One region of the Streptomyces sp. NPDC107654 genome, then DNA from elsewhere that is predicted to be linked to it. Evidence: predicted binding sites of a transcription regulator. Region 1 holds the regulator's gene; the other holds the start of a gene.
The links. Region 1 encodes HspR, which represses chaperone genes until heat shock. Its sites were predicted from a motif close to TTGAGNNNNNNNNNCTCAA; they were not measured.

Region 1 (9,635 bases):
GGCGCTCCGGCTGCCCGCCCTGAGGGCCGGAATCCTCGACCGGCGACGGCAGCGCCCCCTGCCGCTCCTCGGCGGCCTCGCCGTCGTGGTCGTCACCTGTCTGGTCGCCGGGATGGGTGAGTGGACCCGGGTCGCCCCGCTCGGGGACGGGGTCGGCGAGCTGCTCACGGCCGCCGTCGGGGTGGCGGGACTGGGCCTGGTGGCGGACGTGTGGCGGCTGCGCGCGCGCGTGCTCGTCGCCGGTACGGCCGTCGCGGCGGTCTTCGTGGTGCCGTACGACGAGACGGGCGTGCCGGGCGGGCTGCTGGCCGTCGGCTGGATCGTCCTCGCCACCCTCGCCTTCAAGGGGCTCGACCACGCCGACGGGCTGGCCGGGACGGTCGGGGTGGTCACCGCCTTCGGCGCAGGGGCGTGTGCCGCCGCCGAGGTGATGGACGGGCTCGCCGTGCTGCTGAGCGTGGTCGCCGCCGCCCTCACCGGTTTCCTGATGCACAACTGGCACCCCGCGCGGATCGGCCTGGGCGCCTGCGGCTCGCTGTTCACCGGATTCGTGCTGTCCTCGGCGGTCGTCTTCACGCGCGCGGGGTACGACATCGGGCCGAGCACGGCGGTGGTGCTCTGCCTCGGTGCCGTCGCCGCCGCCGACGCCCTGCTGGTCGTCCTCGCCCGGGGGGCGGCCCGGCGCCCGCTGCTCCGGCGCGGCCCGGACCACCTCGCGCACCGGCTGCGGCGGCTCGGGCTTACCCCGCAGGGGTCGGTCGTACTGCTCGGCGCCGGCTCCTTCTCCTCGGTGCTCGTGGGGGTGCTCGTGCACACCGGGTGGACGGGGGAGCGGGCGGTGCTGTGGGTGGCCGGCGGGGTGGTGCTCGCCGTGCTGTTGCTCCTTCTGATTCCCGCTCCTCAGGGGCGTCGACCGCCATCGACGCAGGTCACCGGGCACTTGCGTGTAAGGAACGGATAAGAGTTGAGCCTGGCTGACTCAGGTCTGTTGACCCAGCGGGTCTCCTCATGCACACTTGAGCCTGTTCCACTCAAGTCAGCTGGAGGAATCAACCATGGCACGTGCGGTCGGCATCGACCTGGGCACGACTAACTCCGTCGTCAGCGTTCTGGAGGGCGGCGAGCCCACCGTCATCACCAACGCCGAGGGTGCCAGGACCACGCCGTCCGTCGTCGCCTTCGCGAAGAACGGCGAGGTGCTCGTCGGCGAGGTGGCCAAGCGCCAGGCGGTCACGAACGTGGACCGGACCATCCGCTCGGTGAAGCGTCACATGGGCACCGACTGGAAGATCCAGCTGGACGGGAAGGACTTCAACCCGCAGCAGATCTCCGCGTTCATCCTGCAGAAGCTGAAGCGGGACGCCGAGGCCTACCTGGGCGAGAAGGTCACGGACGCGGTCATCACCGTCCCGGCCTACTTCAACGACTCCGAGCGTCAGGCGACGAAGGAGGCCGGCGAGATCGCCGGTCTGAACGTCCTGCGCATCGTCAACGAGCCGACCGCCGCCGCGCTGGCGTACGGCCTCGACAAGGACGACCAGACGATCCTCGTCTTCGACCTCGGCGGCGGCACCTTCGACGTGTCCCTGCTGGAGATCGGTGACGGCGTCGTCGAGGTGAAGGCCACCAACGGTGACAACCACCTCGGTGGTGACGACTGGGACCAGCGCGTCGTCGACTACCTGGTCAAGCAGTTCCAGTCCGGCCACGGCGTGGACCTGTCCAAGGACAAGATGGCCCTCCAGCGCCTCCGCGAGGCCGCCGAGAAGGCCAAGATCGAGCTGTCCTCCTCCACCGAGACCTCGATCAACCTGCCCTACATCACGGCGTCCGCCGAGGGCCCGCTGCACCTGGACGAGAAGCTCACCCGCGCCCAGTTCCAGCAGCTGACGGCCGACCTGCTGGAGCGCTGCAAGACGCCGTTCCACAACGTCATCAAGGACGCCGGCATCTCCATCAACGAGATCGACCACGTCGTCCTCGTCGGTGGCTCCACCCGCATGCCCGCCGTCGCCGAGCTCGTCAAGGAGCTGACCGGCGGCAAGGAGGCCAACAAGGGTGTGAACCCGGACGAGGTCGTCGCCATCGGCGCCTCGCTCCAGGCCGGTGTCCTCAAGGGCGAGGTCAAGGACGTCCTGCTGCTCGACGTCACCCCGCTGTCCCTCGGCATCGAGACCAAGGGCGGCATCATGACCAAGCTGATCGAGCGCAACACCACGATCCCGACCAAGCGCTCCGAGATCTTCACCACGGCCGAGGACAACCAGCCGTCCGTGCAGATCCAGGTCTACCAGGGCGAGCGCGAGATCGCGGCGTACAACAAGAAGCTCGGCATGTTCGAGCTGACCGGTCTGCCGCCGGCGCCGCGTGGCGTCCCGCAGATCGAGGTCTCCTTCGACATCGACGCCAACGGCATCATGCACGTCACGGCGAAGGACCTCGGCACCGGAAAGGAGCAGAAGATGACCGTCACCGGCGGCTCCTCGCTCCCGAAGGAAGAGGTCGACCGCATGCGCGAGGAGGCCGAGCGCTACGCGGAGGAGGACCACAAGCGCCGCGAGGCCGCCGAGGCCCGCAACCAGGGCGAGCAGCTGGTCTACCAGACCGAGAAGTTCCTCAAGGACAACGAGGACAAGGTCCCCGGCGAGATCAAGACCGAGGTCGAGGCCGCGGTCGGCGAGCTGAAGGAAGCCCTCAAGGGCGAGGACACCGCCGAGATCCGCACCGCCACCGAGAAGGTCGCGGGCGTCTCGCAGAAGCTCGGCCAGGCGATGTACGCCGACGCCCAGCAGGCCGCGGGCGGTGCCGAGGGTGCTGCCCCCGGCGGTGCCAAGGCCGCTGACGACGACGTCGTGGACGCCGAGATCGTGGACGACGAGCGCAAGGACGGTGCCGCGTGACGGAGGAGACCCCGGGCTTTGAAGAGAAGCCCGACGTCCCCTCCGGCGCCACCTCCGACGACGCCGAGCCGAAGGCCGCCCCCGAGGAGGGGGCGGCCCCGGCCGGGGACGGACACGAAGAGAACGCCGGTCTGGCCGCCCAGCTGGACCAGGTGCGCACGGCGCTGAGCGAGCGTACGGCGGACCTCCAGCGGCTCCAGGCCGAGTACCAGAACTACCGCCGCCGGGTCGAGCGTGACCGGATCGCGGTCAAGGAGATCGCCATCGCGAACCTCCTGACCGAGCTTCTGCCCGTGCTCGACGACATCGGCCGCGCGCGGGAACACGGCGAGCTGGTCGGCGGCTTCAAGTCGGTGGCCGAGTCGCTGGAGACCGTCGCCGCCAAGATGGGCCTGCAGCAGTTCGGCAAGGAGGGCGAGCCCTTCGACCCGACGATCCACGAGGCCCTGATGCACAGTTACGCACCGGACGTCACCGAGACGACCTGCGTGGCGATCCTGCAGCCGGGGTATCGCATCGGCGAGCGCACCATCCGCCCCGCGCGGGTGGCCGTGGCCGAGCCGCAGCCCGGCGCGCAGACCGTCAAGGCCGAGGGCGCCGAGGAGTCCACCCCGGCGGCCGACGACAAGGAGAGCGGTGGCCCGGACGAGGGCTGACGTGAAGACCGAGGGAAGGCCGGGAGAGGGGGTACGTCGAGGATGAGCACCAAGGACTTCATCGAGAAGGACTACTACAAGGTCCTCGGCGTCCCCAAGGACGCCACCGAGGCCGAGATCAAGAAGGCGTACCGGAAGCTCGCCCGCGAGTTCCACCCGGACGCCAACAAGGGCAACGCCAAGGCCGAGGAGCGCTTCAAGGAGATCTCCGAGGCGAACGACGTGCTCGGCGATCCCAAGAAGCGCAAGGAGTACGACGAGGCGCGCGCGCTGTTCGGCAACGGCGGCTTCCGCCCCGGACCGGGCACGGCCGGCGGCTCCTTCAACTTCGACCTGGGCGACCTCTTCGGAGGCACCGCCCAGAGCGGAGGCTTCGGCGGAGGACTCGGTGACGTCTTCGGGGGCCTGTTCAACCGCGGCGGCACCGCCGGCCCGCGGACCCAGCCCCGGCGCGGCCAGGACATCGAGTCCGAGGTCACGCTGAGCTTCACGGAGGCCATCGAGGGCGCCACGGTGCCCCTCAGGATGTCCTCCCAGGCGCCCTGCAAGGCCTGCTCCGGCACCGGCGACAAGAACGGCACGCCCAGCGTGTGCCCGACCTGCGTCGGCACCGGTCAGGTCGCCCGGGGCTCCGGTGGCGGCTTCTCGCTCACCGACCCCTGCCCCGACTGCAAGGGCCGCGGCCTGATCGCCGAGCACCCCTGCCTGGAGTGCAAGGGCAGCGGACGGGCGAAGTCGTCCCGGACCATGCAGGTCCGCATCCCGGCGGGCGTCACCGACGGGCAGCGGATCCGGCTGCGCGGAAAGGGCGCGCCCGGCGAGCGGGGCGGTCCGGCCGGCGACCTGTACGTGGTGGTCCACGTCGGCGAGCACCCGGTCTTCGGGCGCAAGGGCGACAACCTCACCGTCACCGTGCCGGTGACGTTCGCCGAGGCGGCCCTCGGCGGCGAGGTGCGGGTCCCCACGCTCGGCGGCCCCGCCGTCACCCTGAAGCTGCCGCCCGGCACTCCGAACGGCCGCACGATGCGGGCGCGGGGCAAGGGCGCGGTCCGCAAGGACGGCACCCGCGGCGACCTGCTGGTCACCGTCGAGGTGCGTGTCCCCACGGACCTGTCGGGGAAGGCTCGTGACGCGCTGGAGGCGTATCGCGAGGCGACCGCGGGCGAGGACCCGCGGGCGGAGCTGTTCGAGGCCGCGAAGGGAGCTTGAGAGTGATGGACGGCCGTCGTCCCCGTCAGCGCGGGGGTTTTTCACCGTACGAACTGACTGATGAGACCCCGGTCTACGTCATCTCGGTGGCGGCCCAGCTGTCCGGACTCCACCCGCAGACGCTGCGCCAGTACGACCGCCTCGGCCTGGTCTCCCCGGACCGCACCGCCGGCCGGGGCCGCCGCTACTCGGCCCGTGACATCGAACTGCTCCGCCAGGTGCAGCAGCTGTCGCAGGACGAGGGCATCAACCTGGCCGGCATCAAGCGGATCATCGAACTGGAGAACCAGGTCGCGGCCCTCCAGTCCCGGGTCGCGGAGCTGGAGGCGGCCCTGGACGGCGCGGCGGCCGCGATGCGGCAGCGCGAGGCCGCCGTGCACGCCTCCTACCGGCGCGACCTGGTCCCGTACCAGGAGGTCCAGCAGACCAGCGCGCTGGTGGTGTGGCGGCCGAAGCGGCAGCAGCAGGACTGACCCGCACACTCGCAGGACGAGAGGGGCCCGGACTTCCGGGCCCCTCTCGCCGTGTGTGCGGGTACACCCGGGTCCCGTCCTGGGCGGTGGCCGCGAGGGCGAGGGGGCCGCCGGAGCCGCGGTCGCGGGTGACGGTCCGGCAGATGCCGAAGCCGTCGCCGGGCAGACCCGCCGCGGGGGCGCCGGCGCCCCTCTGCTCGGAGGGCGCGCCGCCGCAGTCGGTCTTCTCCGGGGTGCCCGAGAACGTGGTGTTCGCGAGGAATCACCGGATGCAGACCGGTGAAGCGCAGGTCGTCGCGGCGGACGCGGCCGGGACGGTGACGCCGAGCAGGGCGGCGGCGGACGCGACGAGAACCCCGGCGGCGGTCGTACGTCTGGCTGAGTTCATTCGGTCGTCTGATCGAGCCGGAGAGGGGTTCGGGGCCGCCGTGATCATGAACCGTGACGTACCGGGTGGGTTGTACGGATCTTGGTGGAATCCGTGAACTCCCTTTGGTGTACGGCCCGTAAAGGCCACATGAAGGGTGTTTCGCGTGACCTTCACAGATGCAGCCGAGCGTGGTGTTGCGCACTCGTTAAGTGATTTTTCTTGACGACGGGTACGGGCTCAGCGTTGTCTTTTCAGTCACCTGGGTCGTATTGCAGCACCCACGTCCGGAAACGCACTGAAGTGAGCCCCGCATGCGTCGTATCGCCATCTCCGTGGCCCTGTCCACGATGACCCTCTCGCTCGCCGGCTGCGGCGTGCTGAACGCGACGGGGGACGGCGCGAGCGCGAGCCCGACGAAGGGCAACGACATCACGGTGGGCCTGCTGCTGCCGGAGAAGTCGAACACCCGCTACGACCGGTTCGACTACCCCATCATCAAGGACAAGGTGGCCGAACTCACCAAGAAGCAGGGCAAGGTGGAGTACGCCAACGCCGACGCCAGCGCGGCCCGGCAGTCCGAGCAGCTCCAGAACATGATCGACTCCAAGGTGGACGTCATCCTGCTGGACGCCGTCGACGCGCACGCCGTCGCCGACGGGGTGAAGAAGGCCAAGGACGCGGGCATCCCGGTCATCGCCTACGACCGGCTCGCCGAGGGCCCGATCGACGCGTACATCTCCTTCGACAACGAACTCGTCGGTGAGGTGCAGGGCCGCACCCTGCTGGAGGCCCTCGGATCGGGCGTCGACACCTCCGACAAGGTCGTCATGATGAACGGCTCGCCCACCGACCCGAACGCCAAGCAGTTCAAGGAGGGCGCGCTCTCCGAGCTGAACGGCAAGGTGGACATCGCGGCGAGCTACGACACCACCGAGTGGAAGCCGGAGAACGCCGAGGCCAACATGGCCAAGGCGATCGCGCAGATCGGCAAGAGCAACATCGCCGCGGTCTACTCGGCCAACGACGGCATGGCCGGCGGTGTCATCAAGGCCCTGAAGGCGGCCGGTGTCACCGACCTGCCCCCGATCACCGGTCAGGACGCCGAACTGGACGCGGTGCAGCGGGTCGTCTCCGGTGAGCAGTACATGAGCGTCTACAAGTCCTACCCGGACGAGGCCGAGGCCGCCGCGCAGATGGCCGTCACCAAGATCCAGGGCAAGGACATCCAGTTCGACGCCCTCACCCAGGACCGGGTGGACAGCCCCACCGCCAAGGACATCCCGGCCCGGCTGGTCCAGGTGAGCGCGCTCACCAAGCGCACCATCAAGGACACCGTCATCGAGGACGGCATCTACACCGTCGGCGACATCTGCACCGCCAAGTACAAGGCGGCCTGCGCGGCGATCGGCCTGAAGTAGGCCGGTCCCCGGCGGCACCCGCGGGGGAGCGGCGCCGAACCCGGTCACGGCGGGACGTTCCGGTGGCCCCCGCGCAGTGAGCCGTGTTGCGGACCCGGTTGGGCGCCGCGCATAGTTGCGCTGCGGAAGTGGCAGCACACCGGGGGTGGAATGGGCGATGGCCGGGCACGGGGCGGAGGAGCACCCTCACGGTGCCGACCGGCTGTGTGAAGCCGGGGACCGGGTGTACTCCCGTGCCGTACGCCGGGGCAGGGTGCCGCGCACGGACGCCGAACCGGTGCCCTGCCTGCTGGAACTGGCCCTGCTGCACCCGGACCCCGACGACATGGACTGGCTGGTGCCGACCTCCCCGCAGGAGGTCATGACCCGGCTGCTGCGCGGGGTCTACGACGAGGTCAGCGAGAGCCAGCGGCGGATGGGCTCGGCGGTGGCCGCCTTCGAGTGGTACGCGGGCCTGGGCCGGCAGCTGAACGCGCTCGCGGCACCGGCCGAGGGCAGCGCCATCCGTGTCCTGGACGGCCTCTCCCGCATCCAGGCCGCGATGGACGAGGCGACCGAGGCGTGCACCACCGAGGTGCTCACCGTGCAGCCCGGCGGCATCCGGCGCGAGGCCGAGCTGACCGAGGGCCTGCACCGGGCGCTCGCCCTGCGCGGCCGGGGCGTCCGCATGCGGGACCTGTACACCCACGTCGCCCGGCACGGCCAGGGCCTGCTCAACTACCTGGAGCTGATGGGCGACACGGTGGAGGCCCGCACCCTGGACGAGGTCATCGACCGGCTCATCCTCTTCGACCGCACGGTGGCGTTCATCCCCGCCAACGCCGACCGCACGATGGCCCTGGAACTGCGCCACCCGGCTCTGGTGGAATACCTGGTGACGGTCTTCGAACGCCTCTGGCGCCTGGCGATCCCGTTGACGGCGCCCCTGCCCGACACGGGCATCGAGGGCATCTCCCACCGTGAGCAGTCCATCGCCGCGCTGCTGGCGGAGGGACACCAGGACGCCGTCATCGCCGAACGCCTCGGCATCAGCGTCCGCACCTGCCGGGCCCACATCGCCCGCCTCTCCGAGACCCTCGGCGCGGCCAGCCGCACCCAGCTCGGCGTCCGCATCGCCCAGGTCGGCCTCGACGGCCACCGCCCGCCCCTGCCGGCCACCGCCCTCTCCGGCCGGGACCAGGAGCCCCCGGCCGCCCGGTGAGCCGCCCGAGCCGCGCCCGGCGGCCCTCACCGCGGGGCGGGGCCCGGGCGTCTCAGCGGGGCGTCTCGGTGTCCCGCTCCAGGATGCCGGACTGGGCGATGAGATAGCCCAGTTGCGCGCGGCTGCCGCTGCCGAGGGCGTGGGCGAGTTTGGCGATGTGGGCCCGGCAGGTGCGGACGTTCATGCCGAGGCGGCGGGCGATGGCCTCGTCCACGTGGCCTTCGACCAGGAGCTTGGCGATGGAGTGCTGGATCTCGGTGATGCCGCCGGGGGCCGTTTCGTAGGGGGCGCCGGCGCTCAGCGGGACGGCCCGGCCCCACATGAACTCGAACACCTTGATCAGGTAGCGGACCAGGCCCGGATGACGCAGTTCCAGCGCGACCTGCTGATCGTCCCGGATGGGGATGAAGGCGACGGCCTCGTCGCAGACGATGAGCCGCTCCACCAACTCGTCGATGGTGCGGTACTCCGCCTTGCCGTTGGCGAGTTGGGCGACGTAGGCCAGCTTCTCCGGGTTGTGGCGCGCGGTGTGCTGGTAGAGCGTGCGGATCCTGACCCCGCGTTCGATGAGCGGCCGGTCGCGTTCCAGGCCCCGCAGCAGGTTCTGCTCCGACAGGCGGTCACTCGGCTGTACGGTGAGCACCTCGTTCTGGCACTGCGATGTGGCGAGGTTCAGCGCCGCGTTGATGCGTTCCCCGCCCTCCAGCACCGCGATGGAGTCGGTGGAGGCGGCCATGTGACTGCTGATCGCCATGAACGGCTCGAAAGCATCGGCGAGTCGGACGGACAGCCGCCTGCGTTCTGTGATCTCCCGTTCTATAGGGCTCAGGCGCTGTGCCAGGGCCACGGGAGCGGGAAGGGGCAGGAGCCACTCAGGATCGTCCGGATCCGGATGCAGGAGGTCGAACTCCACTAGACAGGGGGCGGTTTCCACGTCCGACCGAGCGATGCGTCCGGCCCGCAGGGCATCGGCGTAGAGACGTCCACCATCCTCACACATCTCGGTCACGGCATGGGGATGTGCAGCTTTAGTCCGATTCGTTGCCAAATCTCCACCCCCCAGGGTCCTGAACGTGCAGGAACATGATGCATCGATTATGTGGCCATGACGTGCCCGAATGAGCCATCGTCGTACTCGACGGGGGAAGAGGGGACCTTCAAGTGAGGACGAAGCCGACTATGGGCAAGAGACTGCTTCGCTCGATACTTGTCGCCGCTTTCTCCGTCGTGATGACCGCGGGGGCGCTGGGCGGCCTCGCGAGCGAGAAGGCCGACGTACGAGCGGACACAACCTGGCCGGCCGCGGCCGCGACGAGTGTGGCACTGAGCGACACCACGTGGCCCGTGGCCCCCAAGGACGGCGTGAGGAGCTGACGTGACAACCCCGCCCGACGACCGCTCCTTCCGT
Region 2 (9,635 bases), on a different contig from region 1:
ACACCGTGCACGGTACGGATGCGCTCCGCGCCGATCTTCCGCCGCAGCGCCTTGATGTGGCTGTCGACCGTGCGGGTGCCGGAGGCGTCCGCCCAGTCCCACACCTCGGCCAGCAGCTGCTCCCGGGAGAGCACCGCGCGCGGGGTGTTCGCCAGGCACACCAGCAGGTCGAACTCGGTGGGTGTCAGGTGGACGTCCTCGGACTTCACCCGCACCCTGCGCTGCGCGTGGTCGATCTCCAGCTCGCCGAGGCGCAGGATGCCGGAGCGGGGCGTGGCGGCGGCCAGCGCGGCCCGCTCCATCCGGCGCAGCAGCACGTGCACGCGGGCCGCCAGCTCCCGCATCGAGAACGGCTTGGTCATGTAGTCGTCGGCGCCGACGCCGAGCCCGACGAGCATGTCCGTCTCGTCGTCCCGCGCGGTCAGCATCAGGACCGGTACCGGCCGCTGGGCCTGCACCCGCCGGCACACCTCCAGCCCGTCGAAGCCGGGCAGCATGATGTCGAGGATCAGCAGGTCGGGCTGCCAGGCCTCGGCCGTGTCGACGGCGGCCGGTCCGTCGGCCGCCGTCTGCACCAGGAATCCCTCGGCGCGGAGCCGGGCCGCGATGGCGTCGAGGATCGTGGGATCGTCCTCGACGACCAGCACCCGGCGCTGTGCGCCCGGGGTGGTCGTCGCCGCGCCGCTCTGGGAGGTGTGTGTCTGCTCCATCGCCCGCCCCTGTTGTTGCTTTCCGGAATCCGTGGGGTGATCCCATGTCTGCGATTGACGCTTGAATGATCGGCGTCAGGGCAGCACATTACGGGGACTCACCGCGCTGTCGCTATCCAGGTCGGACGCCGAGGTGGACGGCGTCCGGAACGCCCCGGGCAACCGGCACCTCTTCGGTACGCACCTGCTGGAACCCGGCATTCCGCAAGCTTCCTTCAAATTCCGGAGAGGGCTGGGCCGACCACACCGCGAGCACCCCGCCGGGTCTCAACACCCGCGCGCAGGCGGCGAGTCCGGCCGGTGAGTAGAGGCCGTCGTTGCCCTCCGAGACGGTCCAGCCGGGCCCGTTGTCGATGTCGAGGCACAGCGCGTCGAACGTGTCGGATGTCTCATTGACGTAGGTCACGAGATCCGCTTCCACGATCGAGGTCCGCGGGTCGGCGAGCGCGTCCGCGGACACCTCGGCCAGCGGTCCCTCCCGGTGCCAGCCGATCACGGCGGGCTCCCGCTCCACCACGGTGATCCGCCCCCACCCGGGCCCCGCGGCGGCGTGTGCGAGCGAGAATCCCACGCCCAGCCCGCCGATCAGCACCTCGGGTGCCGGCCGCCCGTCCAGCGCCGACCGGGCCGCGTCGACCAGCAGCCGCTCCGACCGGCCGTCGGAGGTGTCCATCAGGAAACAGCCGTTGGCGATGATCTGCAGCAGCGCACCGTGCCTGCGCAGCACCACCTCGCCGTACGGGCCGTCGCGTCGGTCAAGGACCACAGGAGAGTCGTACACGGCAGTCATGCCCCCATCCTGCTCGAACGGCGCCCGGCGTTCACGGGAATTGCGCATGACGCCCCCGGACGTGTGCCACGGGCCGCGGGCCGGACGCGGCGGGCCGGTGAGAGGTTGCCGTGAAACCGCTCTCGCGTGGCGTCGGTCATAGACAGCGGCGCACCGGGCACGGAGGGTGGGGCGCGACGGAAGGAGCGCCTCACCGTGGAACGGAGCACGACGGGCCCCTCGCAGGGCGTGTCCCCGCCCGCGCCGGGCGCGCCCCTTCCGGACGGCACGGCCGCCGCCGGCCCCCCGGTCCTCGCGGGCCTGCTCGACGGCATACCCCGCCAGCGCGGCGCCGCGCCCCCCGCTCCGGCCGCGCGCCCGTCCCGTCCGCTGCCCCGTCCGTGGCGCCTGCTGCCCACTCCGGCCGGCACCCCGTTCACCTTCGCCTACACGGCCGTCCTGGCCGTCACCTCCCTGGTCGCGGCCCGCGCCGACCCCGGTCTGGTGCACGCCCTGCACCAGGAGTCCAGCACGGACGTGGCCCACCTGGCCGGCGCGCCCGTGCCGGTGCTCCTGGCGAGCGCGCTGTGGGTCGCGGGCGGGCTCCTCTCGCCGTACGCGCTCGGTTTCGTGCTGGTGCTCACCGCGCTGGAGCGACGGGCGGGCGCGCTGCGGGCCGCCGGTGTCTTCCTGGCCGGCCATGTCCTGGCCACCCTCGCCACCGAGGTCCCGGTGGGCCTCGCCGTCCTCGCCGGCCACCTGCCCGGATCCTCGCTGCACCGCCTGGACTACGGCATCAGCTTCGGCGTGGCCGCGAGTACCGGAGCCCTGGCGGGCCTGCTCCGCCCGTGGCTGCGCTGGCCCCTGCTGGCACTGGTGACCGGCGCGCTCCTGGACGCGCTGCTGGTGTACGCCGATCCCCTGACCGACTGGGGTCACCTGATCGCGCTGGCGATCGGCGTGTCCGCCTGGCCTCTCGTACGCCGCCGGGACCGGCCGGCCTGACGGGCGCGGCGAACCGCGCGACCAGCCGCGAAACCCCCGGATGACGCAGGTGCTCCGTTGCCGTGACGCAGGTTTTCCGTCGCCGGCACCCCTTCGGCGCACATGATCGCTCACAGCGAACACCCTCACGGGAACAATGGGCGGCGCCAGAACATTGAGTCGGCATAGCTCAAGTTGACTGCCGAAGGGGAAATCATGGCTGCTGAGTCACCGGCGTTCACGCTGACCCTGCCCGTGCTGCCGCTCGACGACGAGGTCGTGCTGCCCGGGATGGTGGTTCCGCTGGACCTGAGCGACGCCGAGGTGCGGGCCGCGGTGGAGGCCGCGCAGGCCGCCGCCCGTTCCGAACCCGGGAAGCCCAAGGTGCTGCTGGTGCCGCGCGTCGACGGCACGTACGCCAGGACCGGCGTCCTCGGCACGGTCGAGCAGGTCGGCCGGCTGGCCGACGGTGACCCCGGGGCCCTGATCCGCGGGCGGAGCCGGGTCCGCATCGGCGCCGGCACCACCGGACCGGGCGCCGCCCTCTGGGTCGAGGGCGCCCGGGTCGAGGAGGCCGTTCCCGAGCCGCTGCCGGGCCAGGTGGCCGAGCTGGTCAAGGAGTACAAGGCGCTCGCCACCACATGGCTGAAGAAGCGCGGCGCCTGGCAGGTCGTGGACCGCGTCCAGGCCATCGACGACGTGTCGGCCCTCGCCGACAACTCCGGCTACTCGCCGTTCCTGACCACCGAGCAGAAGGTCGAGCTGCTGGAGACGGCCGACCCGGTGGCCCGCCTCAGGCTCGCCACGCAGCAGCTGCGCGACCACCTCGCGGAGCAGGAGGTGGCCGAGACCATCGCCAAGGACGTCCAGGAGGGCGTCGACAAGCAGCAGCGCGAGTTCCTGCTGCGCCGTCAGCTGGAGGCGGTGCGCAAGGAGTTGCGCGAGCTGAACGGGGAGAACTCCAGGGATTCCGTCGAGGAGTCCGACGACTACCGCGCCCGCGTGGAGGCCGCCGGTCTGCCGGAGAAGGTCCGCGAGGCCGCCCTGAAGGAGGTCGACAAGCTGGAGCGCGCCTCCGACCAGTCGCCCGAGGGCTCCTGGATCCGCACCTGGCTGGACACGGTCCTGGAGATGCCGTGGAACGAGCGGACCGAGGACGCCTACGACATCCAGGGCGCGAAGGCGGTGCTGGACGCCGAGCACGCCGGTCTGGAGGACGTCAAGGAGCGCATCACCGAGTACCTGGCCGTGCGCAAGCGGCGCGCCGACCGCGGGCTCGGCGTCATCGGCGGGCGGCGCGGCGGTGCCGTACTCGCCCTGGTCGGCCCGCCTGGTGTCGGAAAGACCAGTCTGGGAGAGAGTGTCGCGCACGCCATGGGCCGCAAGTTCGTCCGGGTCGCCCTCGGCGGCGTCCGTGACGAGGCCGAGATCCGCGGTCACCGCCGTACGTACGTCGGCGCGCTGCCCGGCCGGATCGTGCGCGCCGTCAAGGAGGCCGGGTCGATGAACCCGGTGGTCCTGCTGGACGAGATCGACAAGGTGGGCTCCGACTTCCGGGGCGACCCGGCCGCCGCCCTCCTCGAAGTGCTCGACCCGGCGCAGAACCACACCTTCCGGGACCACTACCTGGAGGTCGAGCTGGACCTGTCCGACGTGGTCTTCCTCGCCACCGCCAACGTCCTGGAGGCCATCCCGGAGGCGCTCGCCGACCGGATGGAGATCGTCCGCCTGGACGGCTACACCGAGGACGAGAAGGTCGTCATCGCCCGCGACCACCTGCTCCCGCGTCAGCTGGAGCGGGCCGGCCTGGACAAGGACGAGGTCACGCTCGACGAGAGCGCGCTGCGCAAGCTCGCCGGCGAGTACACCCGCGAGGCGGGCGTACGGACCCTGGAGCGGTCCGTCGCCCGGCTGCTGCGGAAGATCGCCGCGCAGCACGAACTGGGCGAGCGGGAACTGCCGTTCACCGTCACCGACGGCGACCTGCGCGCGCTGATCGGCCGGCCGCACCACGTGCCCGAGTCCGCCCAGGACCCGGCCGAGCGCCGTACGGCCGTGCCCGGCGTGGCGACCGGCCTCGCGGTCACCGGCGCCGGCGGCGACGTGCTCTACGTGGAGGCGTCCCTGGCCGACCCGGAGACGGGCGCGGCGGGGCTGACCCTGACCGGCCAGCTGGGTGACGTGATGAAGGAGTCGGCGCAGATCGCGCTGAGCTTCCTGCGCAGCCACGGCGCCGAGCTGGAGCTGCCGGTGGCCGACCTCAAGGACCGGGGCGTGCACATCCACTTCCCGGCGGGCGCGGTGCCGAAGGACGGCCCGAGCGCGGGCATCACGATGACCACGGCCCTCGCCTCGCTGCTCTCCGGCCGCCTGGTCCGCACCGACGTCGCCATGACTGGCGAGGTCTCGCTGACCGGCCGGGTCCTGCCGATCGGCGGGGTGAAGCAGAAGCTGCTCGCCGCCCACCGCGCCGGGGTGACCACCGTGATCATCCCCAAGCGCAACGAGCCCGACCTGGACGACGTCCCGGCCGAGGTGCTGGACAAGCTGGACGTCCACGCCGTGACCGACGTCCGCCAGGTCCTGGAGCTGGCGCTCGCGCCCGCCACGAGCGAGTCGGCGCCGGAGGTTCCGGTCGCGGCGTGACGCCCGCTCCCGGAGGAGCGTCCGGATGAGCTCCGGTACGAGCTCCGGTCGAGCGTCCGGATGAGCTGCCGGACGCGGGAGGCCCGGGTCCCGTGAGGGAGGCCCGGGCCTTCCCCGTACGCGCCCCCCGTCCCGGCCATGGGCCCGAAAGGGGATCACTCGGTAGAATCAGGACGTGACGTGGGCTCCCGAGAGCGCCTCCGGCCTGATCGGGGCCGAGATCGCGGGCTACCGGGTGGAGCGCGAACTCGGCCGTGGTGGGATGGCCGTCGTCTACTGCGCCAAGGACCTGCGCCTCGGCCGCACGGTCGCCCTGAAACTGCTCGCCCCCGAGTACACCCGCAACGAGGCCTTCCGCAGCCGCTTCGCCCAGGAGTCCCGGGTCGCCGCCGCCATCGACCACCCCAACATCGTGCCGGTCTTCGAGGCCGGAGAGGCGGACGGGGTGCTGTACATCGCCATGTGCTTCGTGGCCGGCCTCGACCTGCGCGCCCTGCTCGACCGCGAGGGCCCCCTCCCGGTGCCGGCCGCGCTGCGCATCGCCGCCCAGCTCGCCTCCGCGCTCGACGCGGCCCACGCCCGCGACCTGGTGCACCGGGACGTCAAGCCCGGCAACGTGCTGATCACCAAGGGCATCGACAGCGACCACCCGGAGCACGTGTACCTCACCGACTTCGGGCTGGCCAAGAAGTCCCTGTCGCTCACCGGGTTCACCACGGCCGGCGAGTTCGTCGGCACGCTGGACTACGTGGCGCCCGAGCGGATCGCCGGGCGCCCGGTGGACGGCCGGTCCGACCAGTACAGCCTCGCCTGCGTGGTCCACGAGACCCTCGCGGGTGCCCCGCCCTTCCGGCGGGCGGACCACATGGAGCTGCTCTGGGCCCACCAGTACGACCCCCCGCCCGCGCTGAGCAAGGACCGGCCGGACATCCCCGCCGCCGCGGACGAGGTCCTGCGCCGGGCCCTGGCGAAGATCCCCGACGACCGCTACGACACCTGCCTGGAGTTCGTGGGTGCCCTGCGCGGTGCCGTCGGCGGCGCCGGCCGCGGCGCGTCCGCACCGGCGTCGGCCGACCTGCCCCCGGCCGCCCCCTGCGCGGACCGGGGCGCGCGGGAGGCCGAGGAGCCCGCGCCTCCCGAGCCGCACCCGCTTCCCCAGCCGGACCCGCTGCCCGAACCGCCGCCGCTGCCCGAGCCGCCCGAGCCCCCGTCCTGGGCCGGTCCCGTGCTCCGGGCGCCCCGCTAGGGCCGGGTTCGGGGCCGCGTTCTCCCGCCGTCAAGTCCCGAGACCCCGGAACATGACCCCGACCTGCCGTTCCGGCCTACTGGACGTACGGGCCGCACCGGAGACACCGGACACCGACCGGGGCCCGCGGAACGCGACAGGAGAGAACCGTGAAGAACACGATCCGTACCTGTGTGGTGCGCCAGTGGCTGCGGGGCAGGCGGCTGGCCGTGCTCGCCGTCACGAGCACCCGTACCCGGAGCACCACGGGCGGGGGCGCGTCCGCGTGCGGGGTCAGGGTGCCGTCAGCGACTGCTCCGCCCACACCGTCTTGCCCACCCGGTCGTGCCGGGTGCCCCAGCGCTCGGCGAGCTGGGCGACCAGCAGCAGGCCCCGGCCGCCCTCGTCGAAGATCCGGGCCCGCCGCATGTGCGGGGTGGTGCCGCTGGAGTCGTAGACCTCGCTGATCAGTTTGGTGCCCTGGTGGATCAGCCGGAGCCGGATGGGCGGGCGGCCGTACCGGATGGCGTTGGTGACCAGCTCGCTGACCATCAGCTCGGTGGTGAAGGAGGCCTCGTCCAGCCCCCAGGCCGTCAGCTGCTCGGTGGCGTACCGTCGGGCCCGGGAGACGACCGTGAGTTCGTCGTCCAGCTGCCAGGAGGCGACCAGGTCCTCGTGCAGCGCCCGGGTACGGGCCACCAGCAGGGCGATGTCGTCGTCGGGGCGGCGGGTGAGCAGCTCGGTGAGGACCCGGTCGCACACCGAGTCCAGTGACTTCGCGGGGCGGCCCAGCGCGGTGAACATCTTCTCCAGCGCCTCGTCGATGTCGTGGTCGCGGGCCTCCAGCAGACCGTCGGTGTACAGCGCCAGCAGGCTGCCCTCCGGCAGTTCCGTCTCGAACGCCTCGAAGGGCAGCCCGCCGAGCCCCAGCGGCGGCCCCGCGGGCACGTCGAGGAAGCGGACGACGCCGTCCGGGCTCACCACCGCGGGCGGCGGATGCCCGGCCCGGGCCAGGGAGCACCGGCGCGAGACCGGGTCGTAGACGGCGTACAGGCAGGTGGTGCCGATGCCGCCGGCGCTGTCCGCGTCCGGGTCGGCGCTGCCCTCGTCGGCGGCGAGCCGCAGCACCAGGTCGTCCAGGTGGGTGAGCAGCTCGTCGGCCGGCAGGTCGACGTCGGCCAGGGTGCGCACCGCCGTGCGCAGCCGGCCCATGGTGGCGGAGGCACGGATGCCGTGGCCCACCACGTCGCCCACGACCAGCGCCACCCGCGCCCCGGACAGCGGGATCACGTCGAACCAGTCGCCGCCCACGCCGGCCCGGGTCGCGGCCGGCAGGTAGCGGGTGGCGATCTCCAGGGCCTCCTGCTCGGGCAGCGTGTGCGGCAGCAGGCTGCGCTGCAGGGCCATGGTGGTGGTGCGGGAGCGCGCGTAGCCGCGGGCCTGTTCGATGCCGGCGGCGGCCTTGGCGGCGAACTCCTCGGCGAGCCGCAGCTCCTCCGGGCCGAAGGACCCCCGCTCCGGGTGCCGGCCGAACAGGGCGACGCCCAGCGTGCCGCCCGGGGCGAGCAGCGGCACCGCCAGCAGCGCGTGCGTCCCGGACGCGCGCACCCACGCGCCGCCCGGGTCCAGCGCCGCCCACTCGGCGACCGCCGGGTCCGCCGTGTCGTACAGCTGCGGGCCGGCGAGCGTCAGACAGCGGGCGGGCGGCGAGTCGGCCGGGCAGACGACCGCCTCGCCGACACATGTGCCGGAGCCGGGCCCCGCGCCGTCGGGGACCGTGCGCAGGGCGGCCCGGCGCAGCACGAACCGCTCCGGCCCGGGGTGGACGGTCCCGGTGCCGGTCAGCGGGGAGTCCAGCAGGTCGACGGTCATCGCGTCGGCCAGCCTGGGGACCGTCACCTCGGCCAGTTCCTGGGCGGCACGGGCCTGGTCCGCCGCCGTCCCGACGGCGGTGTCGGACTCGGCGGGGGGACGGGCACGGCCGGTGCGCTCCGGGGACGGCTGCTCCACGGACAGGCAGACGGCCCGCACCCTGCCGTCGGCGTCCTTCAGGGGGGTGAGGAGGGTGGCCCGGCCTAGGTCGGGACCGAGCCCGGCCCGCGACTCCTGCGGCCGGCCGGACTCCAGTGCCAGCCGCATCGCCCGGTGGGCCTCCTCGCTCGCGGCCCCCGGCACGATGTGGGCGAGGCTCAGCCCGCGCATCGCCGCCTCGGGCAGGGCGAGGGCGTGCTCCAGCCGGCGGTTCGCGCGGACCAGGCGCAGCTCCGCGTCGAAGATCGCCAGCGGAAAGGGGGACTGGAGGAAGGTCCACTCCTCCAGCGGTTCACCCCGGGGCGGCTGGGCCCGGGCCGTCACGGCGCTCACCACGAGCCAGTCGGTGGCGCCGGTGCCCGTGGTGCGGCGGTGGGCGAGCACGCCGAGTTCCAGGTGCCGGCCGTCCCGGTGGCGCAACGGGACGTTGCCGTTCCAGCGGCTGCGGCCGGCCAGCGCCCGCCGGACCGCGGCGGCGTCGGTGGCGAGGAGCGCGGTGGCGGGACGGCCGACCACGGCCGGGGAGTCGTAGCCGAGCAGCCGCCGCGCTCCCTCGCTCCAGCCGGTCAGGATGCCCTGCTCATCGATGGTGGCCGTGGCCGTGTACGTCGACTGTCGCTCCATCGCCGCTCATCTCGCCCTTGCTCGGCAGGCTCTCCTGACCAGCATGATCCCGGGCGGCGCGGAGCACCAACGCAGCGCGGCGCAACCGGTGGCCCCCACCGGCGGGACCCACCACCCGGCCGTCGGCCGGGCACCGGCGGCGACACCGGCGCCGTCCCGCACCCGGCCGGGCGCCCTGTCGCCGTGCCTGCCCCGGGCGCCCCGCGGGGCACCCGGCCGGGAAGGGACCCCGGATCCCTGACCGGGAGGGTGCCCGATCCCCGGCCCGCGGGGCTGTGTCAGCCCAGGGCCAGTGCCTGCACCCGGTCCAGCGCCCCGTTGAACTTGTCGTGGTCGCCGACGGTCGGGCCGGAGGAGGTGTACTGCCACATGGTGTAGTACGACCACCCGGCCGGCAGCGTCCCCGGGTCCGAGGCGTAGCGGGCGATCCACAGGGGGCTGTTCACCGCGAAGCCGCCGTGGTTGCCGGTGCACTGGGTCCACCAGCTGGCGGCCGTGTAGATCACCGGGTAGCGGCCGGTGCGTGACCTGTAGGTGTTGACGAAGTCGGTGATCCAGCCGACCATCTGGCTCGCGGTCTTGCCGTAGCAGGCGGCGCCGTACGGGTTCCACTCGATGTCGAGGGCGCCGGGCAGGGTCTTGCCGT

Region 2: the regulator HspR is predicted to act here: its motif matches at 2,639-2,657, upstream of lon (endopeptidase La).

The regions. Positions count from the first base shown of each region.
Region 1 covers NZ_JBVKBI010000020.1:133,586-143,220, reverse strand. Annotated here, with positions in the region: gene ACZ7N4_RS29355 (MraY family glycosyltransferase) at 1-961, shown strand, start outside; gene dnaK (molecular chaperone DnaK) at 1,056-2,900, shown strand; gene grpE (nucleotide exchange factor GrpE) at 2,897-3,556, shown strand; gene dnaJ (molecular chaperone DnaJ) at 3,599-4,765, shown strand; gene ACZ7N4_RS29335 (heat shock protein transcriptional repressor HspR) at 4,771-5,238, shown strand; gene ACZ7N4_RS29330 (hypothetical protein) at 5,501-5,626, opposite strand; gene ACZ7N4_RS29325 (sugar ABC transporter substrate-binding protein) at 5,920-7,026, shown strand; gene ACZ7N4_RS29320 (helix-turn-helix transcriptional regulator) at 7,184-8,227, shown strand; gene ACZ7N4_RS29315 (helix-turn-helix transcriptional regulator) at 8,280-9,275, opposite strand.
Region 2 covers NZ_JBVKBI010000032.1:27,262-36,896, reverse strand. Annotated here, with positions in the region: gene ACZ7N4_RS35210 (response regulator transcription factor) at 1-710, opposite strand, end outside; gene ACZ7N4_RS35205 (spermine/spermidine synthase domain-containing protein) at 823-1,500, opposite strand; gene ACZ7N4_RS35200 (rhomboid-like protein) at 1,696-2,484, shown strand; gene lon (endopeptidase La) at 2,680-5,109, shown strand; gene ACZ7N4_RS35190 (serine/threonine-protein kinase) at 5,285-6,355, shown strand; gene ACZ7N4_RS35185 (SpoIIE family protein phosphatase) at 6,629-8,989, opposite strand; gene ACZ7N4_RS35180 (lysozyme) at 9,268-9,635, opposite strand, start outside.